2 regions of the Planomicrobium sp. MB-3u-38 genome follow, and region 2 is predicted to be linked to the other one. Evidence: predicted binding sites of a transcription regulator. Region 2 holds the regulator's gene; the other holds the start of a gene.

Region 1 (3,423 bases), on a different contig from region 2:
CGATAACGATTACATCATCCCGTTCAAAAAGCGAAGATGTCGCCGAGTGGCGAAGCTTATCGATTTCGTCGTTGATGCTCGCGTCTTTCTCTATATAAGTATCCGACTGCGGCACATATGCCTCCGGCTGATAATAATCGTAGTAGCTGACAAAGTACTCAACCGCATTGTCCGGAAAAAATTCTTTGAACTCGCTGTACAATTGTCCTGCCAATGTTTTATTATGAGCCATTACCAGAGTCGGTTTCTTCACTTGCTGGATAACGTTTGACATTGTATAGGTCTTACCTGTACCAGTGGCACCGAGCAAGGTCTGGAACCGTTTGCCATTATAGATTCCCTTAGTCAATTCAGCAATCGCTTGCGGCTGATCGCCGGCAGGTTCGTATGGTGCTTGCAAATTGAATTCCTGTTTCATGTATATAGTCCTCCCGTTTTTCAATACCTTTATTTTATCATATGCCCTAAAATTCCCCTAACAAAAAGCGAACGTATGTTTTTTCAATGATTATATTAAGGCAAAAAAAAGAACCGCTCCTAGGAGCGGTTCTTTTTCAATCAGGATTCATCACATTTTAAAGCCTGCAATTGCTGGCTGTATCGATTAAATGCATTGCGGTCGTTAGTGTCCAGGGCTTCATCTATAAGATTCATGAGTTGTTCTTCCTGCTGTGAGCGGTGCACATGCTTTAGGAAAAGATCGAGATAAATCTCGTTCAGCAATTTTTCCGCTTCAGAAATTTTCTTTGTTTGAGCCATCGCCTTCATGAAATCAGCATAAGAATAATAGTTTTCCATTCTACCTCACCCCGAATGCTTTTCATTAGTATACATGATAAGTAATAAAAGAACAATAATTATTTTGAAAATTCCAACGATAATTAAAAGGGACTATGTTCAAAAATTAAAAAGATTGTATATTTTCCAATTATTATTATAATAGGTAGAGTACAGTAAATTTTGGGGGTGTTTTAGCATGGGCCGAAAGATTTATAATCCCTTTTCCTACACAGTCTGCAATAATACATACGCGCTGCTTCCACATGTGGAAGGTTCACGCCTGGTGACTCGGGTACTTGAAGACCGCAGTGAATTTCTGATTGAACAAACTGCATACAAGACTATTACAGGTTCCTGCTCTTTTTACCGCGGCTCCCTTGAAAGTGCTACCCTATACGCCCAAAAAGCTGTAGGAGTAAAGCACAAACCGCCCATCATCATCGACGAATATTATGGCAATCCCTTAATATTCTTCCCTACCCATTCACCGAAGAATAAAGAGTCTGTCTGGTTCAATTATGATGCCATCGACTTGATCGAAAGCGATGAGCGCGGCGGCAGCGTAGTCTATCTTGGAAATGGGCAATCCGTCTGTTTGGACGTTTCACCCGTCGCCCTTCGCAACCAGCATTCGTTTGCCGGATCTTTGAGGCGCTATTTTAAAAAAGCGCAGAATCAGCATAAACAGCAGCTGACCTACATAACCAAACGGCCGATGCCTATCCGGCCAAGGCATCTTTCTGATTAAACTTTCATTTCCGCCGTTGATAAATAGATGCGTATCAATTCTTCCACCCGGTTGCGCAAGCGCAGATTCAGGTAACGCCGATGATCCTCATATCCACCATGATAAAATACATATTCGGTGAAAGTATCATCGCCTGTGCCGCGCATCACTTTCATCTGGCGCTCCCGCATATGTATTTTGGTTTCTTTCAATTCCTTCTGCACCTGACTGATTGCCCCTTCCACCAATTCCAGGTAGGGACGTTTAAGTTTAAAAGAGCCATTTTCAAATATGCTCCTGTCACGTTCCAGTACAGAAAATACCATGGGCAGATAAATCATGTTTTCGAAATGGATGATTTCTTCCTGCGGAATCAAAGGCATATCTTCACCACCTTTACGAATTAGCCTTGATGCAGACCCCTTGCTATGTGGCTTTGACGATAAACACACGAAGGGAACGTTTGTTCTTATTTATAATTGTACTCCCTATTTCCGAAATTGCAATATGCTAAACATAATAAACCTCCGCGCAGGATGCGCGGAGGTTTATTTTATGGAACGATAGACAATCAATGACGCCACGAAGGCTGCGGAAGAAACCCATAAATACGGTTCGTGCGAAAACCAAACGGAGATGGAAATTCCGGTGAAAGACAAAATACTGAAGATGCCGGCGAACATCCGGCTCTGAAGATCTCTCCGATATTCCCGAATACGTCCATCGCGGTTTTCAAGATAATTGCGCATCCGTTCCGGTTCCTCAAGATAATTGATGACTTTTTGCGGGAACACACGGAGTGGGCCGGTCGAATTCAGCAACCAACGCAACACATCGCCTCTTCCGAATACTTTCTCCCCTTCTTTTTGTGACGATGCCCATTCCAATATACGCGGCCGTGCCAACGCCATCAAATCCACTTTTGGATTCAGCACATGCAGGACGCCGACAAAGATTGAAACGGCCCGACCAAAAAAGGCGAATTCAGAAGGAAGCTGGACAGGCTGGGTACGGACAATTGATTGCAGATCTTTCATCAGCCTTTCGACTACAAAGCTATCCATCGCCATCAGCTCATTCGACTCATAGGCTGTAACCAGACGCGCTATTGCATCTTTCAACACTTCGCGGTCGGCATGCGGCAAAAGGAAGCGGAGTTCTTCCAGTCCATTTAAAACCTGATCATAATTTTTGAAGATGATGCCTTCCGCTATCCGAAGGACCGACTGCGAGTCGGATTTCCGGATAACACCGGTCATGCCGAAATCAATCAGCACTATCGTGCCGTCTCTTTTTAAGAGAATATTTCCTCCATGCGGATCGGCGTGGAATTGCCCGCCGTAAAGAACCTGTTCCAGGAAGAGGATGAACAACCGCTCCGAGATTTCAAAACGGTCCAGGTTATATTTTTCGATAAAAGCAAGATCGGTGATCCGGGCGCCTTCGATCCAATCCATGACCAGCACATGGCGAGTGGATAAATTATCAAAATAACGGGGAAACTCGATGCCGTCCATTTCATCAAAACGTTCAGCAAAGCTTCGGCCATTCTGTAATTCCTGCTGGAAGTTCAATTCAGCGCCGATGGTCTCTGTCATTTCTAAGTATAATTTCGTGAAATCGACTTGTTTCGTAAAGCCGGTAAACCTTCTTGCCATCCAGATTACGATGCGCACCGCCTGAAAATCCGCGCGTAAGATGCGGCCAGTACCCGGCCGTTGCACTTTAATCGCTACTTCGGTGCCGTCTTTCAGTATTCCCTTGTACACTTCTCCAATTGATGCTGAAGCGATTGCTTCATCAGAAAGATGTGTCAAATAGGTGGTATGCGGAGTATTCCATTCCCGTTCGAGGACAGCGACGATTTTTTCCCTGTCCACGGAGGGTACACGGTCTGTCAGGCCTTCCAATTCAGC
Region 2 (3,423 bases):
GCCACTTAAATGAAGCAAGCTGTATAGAAGCATCGAGCCGTGTCCTGCTGATAAGACAAAACGGTCACGGTTGAACCACTCAGGATTTTTCGGGTTATGGTTCATGTGTTTCGTCCACAAAGTATATGCCATTGGAGCTGCGCCCATCGGCAAGCCAGGATGGCCTGAATTCGCTTTTTCAATCGCATCGATGGATAGTGTGCGAATTGTTGTTACTGCTAGTTGATCTGTATGGTTCGACATCGTAACATCCTCTCTGATACAAAAATTTACTCCCTTTCTAGTTTAGTCAACAATAGAAAAGAATACAACGAAAAAGAGAATAAGTATTAATTCAAATACTTATTCTCTCGGTTATTTTTGACCTTTTCCGGAGTCACATCATTTCCGTTCGGATCTATTACTGTAACGTTTTCAATAGTGCCTCTCATCGTCTTGCGGAACGTCTGCAAATATTCCTGTCTTAATGCACTTTGTTCCTTGGCCTCTTCTATTGATAAGCCATCAGTTTTTGACTTTTTGGCAAGTTCATTGATTCGATTCATTTTTTCAGGTATTAACATATACATCCGCCTTTCTCCCTTCATATGGTATAAAAATTGAAAGGCAGTTGCAAGAATTTAGTTTTGCGATAGTTTCTGAAACTCCCTGTACCGTCTGTGCACAGTAGCTTTACTGGCCTTATAGCCGAAGCCCTCAAGGGTAACAGCAATCTCATGGAATGTCAGCCCGCTGTTTTTCAGGCTGACAATCTGATCCAAAGGCAATTCCAGTCTTTCCCTGCCCTGCGGATTGCCTTTTCCTTTCAAATTCTTCTCTGGCTTGTAGCCGTTTTCGACCGCCCGCCTCATGCCACGTTTAATCTTGGCATTATGTATTTTCCGTTGGTATTCTTCAACGATGGCCAATATTTCCAGCACCATATCATCCATATCATTCAAGGCAATCTGCCCTTTGTCCGACAAGGTATATACTTCAACCCCATATTTTTTCATGACATGAAGAAGCGCTATCCTGGCGTGTCCTCTGCCAAGACGTGTTTCATCCTGGACAAAGACAGCATCCAACTTCTCTGTCTTGATGCTGTTAAGCATCTCCAGCAATCCATCCCTGTCCATTTCATAACCGCTGTGTTGATCACGAAAAATTCGCTCCACTAAATAGCCCTGCTCGAACGCAAATTTCAAAAGTTCCTCTTCCTGGCGGTCGAGCGATGTTTCCTGTGCTTCTTTATCCGTGCTCACACGGCAATAAATGAAAGCTTTTTTCTTCATTCGGAATCACTCGCCAATTTATAAGTCCCGTCCGGCACATAATCCAGATGCTCATCAGGAATTTTCAGAGTCTGTCCTGCTGTAATGATCGGTGCATTCAATTTATTTTCTTTCATAATTCCATCAATCCATTCGTGATGTGGTATATTGCCGCTGTATTCATCGGCAAGCGTCCATAAGGTGTCCCCTTGTTCGATTTTAAGCTGGACCATATGGGCCTCTTCACTATTATGGGAGAGTGCTGAATAAAATGAAAGGATAAGTACCAAAGTGAAGAATAGGAAAACAAATGAATTTCTACGAATGTAAGCCATTGAAATCTCCTCCTAGAATATGTGTTCGGAATGTATGTTCTTATAATAATGCGAACACGTGTTTTTGTCAAGGCGAAATTCGAACCTATGTTTGCATTTCATTGCCCAAGTTGATATAATAAAAGTAGAAAATAAGAAGTTCAAATAAAAGAGGTGAAACTGTTGAAGAAAGTATCGAAACGCCAGGAAGATATCTTGACTTTCATCAAAGATGAAGTGCGTGAAAAGGGTTATCCACCCTCCGTCCGTGAAATCGGCGAGGCAGTTGGTCTGGCATCCAGTTCTACAGTCCATGGCCATTTGGCAAGACTTGAAAGCAAAGGGCTTATCCGACGTGACCCGACAAAACCAAGAGCGATCGAAGTTATATCCACTGATGAAGCGCTTATCGACAAAAGCCCGGTGCTGCATGTTCCGTTAATCGGTAAAGTAACCGCAGGGCAGCCAATCACAGCTATCGAGAACGTTGAAGAGTATTTCCCGCTACCCCAATCCTATGGTACTGATGATGATCACATCTTCATGCTTGAAATCATGGGTGAAAGTATGATCGAAGCTGGCATACTCAACGGCGACTATGTCATCGTCAAGCAGCAGCAGACAGCAAATAACGGCGACATAGTTGTAGCGATGACTGAAGAAGACGAAGCAACTGTCAAACGTTTCTTCCGGGAAGACAATTATTTCCGCTTACAGCCTGAAAATTCTTCAATGGATCCAATCATTGTTGAAAGTGTATCCATTTTGGGCAAAGTTGTAGGCGTTTACCGTCAGATCCAATAATATACAGAAAGAGCCAAAGGCATGCCGCCTTTGGCTCTTTCCTTTATCCATAATGATTTTAATTTCTTTAAGCTCAGCTTTCTCCTTTGCTGCAGGAAAAGACCAGTATAACCGGAATTCGTTTACGCCTTTCAAATTCCCCTGGATCCGTAAAGTTAGCTTTTTCAGGCTGTCCTTCTTTCAGGGAATGTATATGGAAGCCGGCTGAAATCAGGGAAGAAAAATAATTTTCAATTGTCCGGTGGTATTTCACCACATTCTTTCCGATCCACGGCTCATTTCGGGCGCCTTGTTCGAAATAGTTGTCAACTACCCAATCATTCCTTCTTTCTCCACCGCTCTTGCTTTTGAATGATGCAGTCGTTACCGGATGCTGTACACTGAATATGAATCTGGCCCCTTCTTTCAACGTTTTGGCAATTGATTTGAATACTTCATCAAGATCTTCTATATAATGAAGAGCCATTCTTGAAATAACAATCTCGTAGGCCATTTCCGGGTATTCAAACTTTTCCATCGATCTGTGAAAAACTTCGGCCCGGGTGCCGTAAAGATTTGTTTTTGCCAAATTTACCATGGCTGCAGAACCTTCAACCCCTGTATAAGCTTTTGCTCCTTTTTTCAGAAGTTCTTTTCCGTACCTTCCATCCCCGCAGCCTAAGTCCAATATATGTGCATCTTTTAAGTCATTCATGAATCCATTGATGATCGGCCCTTCGATTGCATTGTTCGGACTGTCCGGACGTGAACGCCTTTTTAAATAGCTTTCCAGAAAATCCTGTTCCTCATACGCAAGTGATCCTCTATATTCCATTTTGCATCCCTCTTTCACATGTCATCAATTTTAAATTTACCGGTATAGTTCCGACCCAGAAAAAAACGCTGCGGGAAGCAGCGTTTCAAAGGAATCATAATTCAGATACGATGATATATTTCACCATATTTATCGTGATGCGGTAAACATTCTTATCATTGTCATCACGGAATTCATATGTACCGTTTGTCGGTATACCGCTCAATGCAGAATCTTTGCTTGTAGCTTTAACAGTATG

What was found. The regulator LexA, encoded in region 2, represses DNA repair genes until DNA is damaged. The targets are predictions, from matches to a motif close to CGAACATATGTTCG.
Region 1: CXF70_RS14570 (YhjD family protein) is a predicted target of LexA. The motif match lies at 1,964-1,977, and genes of this name have one in related genera.

Annotation. Positions count from the first base shown of each region.
Region 1 covers NZ_PJBO01000071.1:67,912-71,334, reverse strand. The annotation lists gene uvrB (excinuclease ABC subunit UvrB) at 1-418, opposite strand, end outside; gene CXF70_RS14580 (IDEAL domain-containing protein) at 559-798, opposite strand; gene CXF70_RS14575 (competence protein ComK) at 977-1,528, shown strand; gene CXF70_RS14570 (YhjD family protein) at 1,525-1,890, opposite strand; gene CXF70_RS14565 (ABC1 kinase family protein) at 2,056-3,423, opposite strand, start outside.
Region 2 covers NZ_PJBO01000060.1:195,053-198,475, reverse strand. The annotation lists gene tkt (transketolase) at 1-243, opposite strand, end outside; gene CXF70_RS12095 (DUF896 domain-containing protein) at 330-563, opposite strand; gene CXF70_RS12090 (YneB family resolvase-like protein) at 621-1,274, opposite strand; gene yneA (cell division suppressor protein YneA) at 1,271-1,588, opposite strand; gene lexA (transcriptional repressor LexA) at 1,751-2,371, shown strand; gene CXF70_RS12075 (class I SAM-dependent DNA methyltransferase) at 2,445-3,185, opposite strand; gene CXF70_RS12070 (hypothetical protein) at 3,280-3,423, opposite strand, start outside.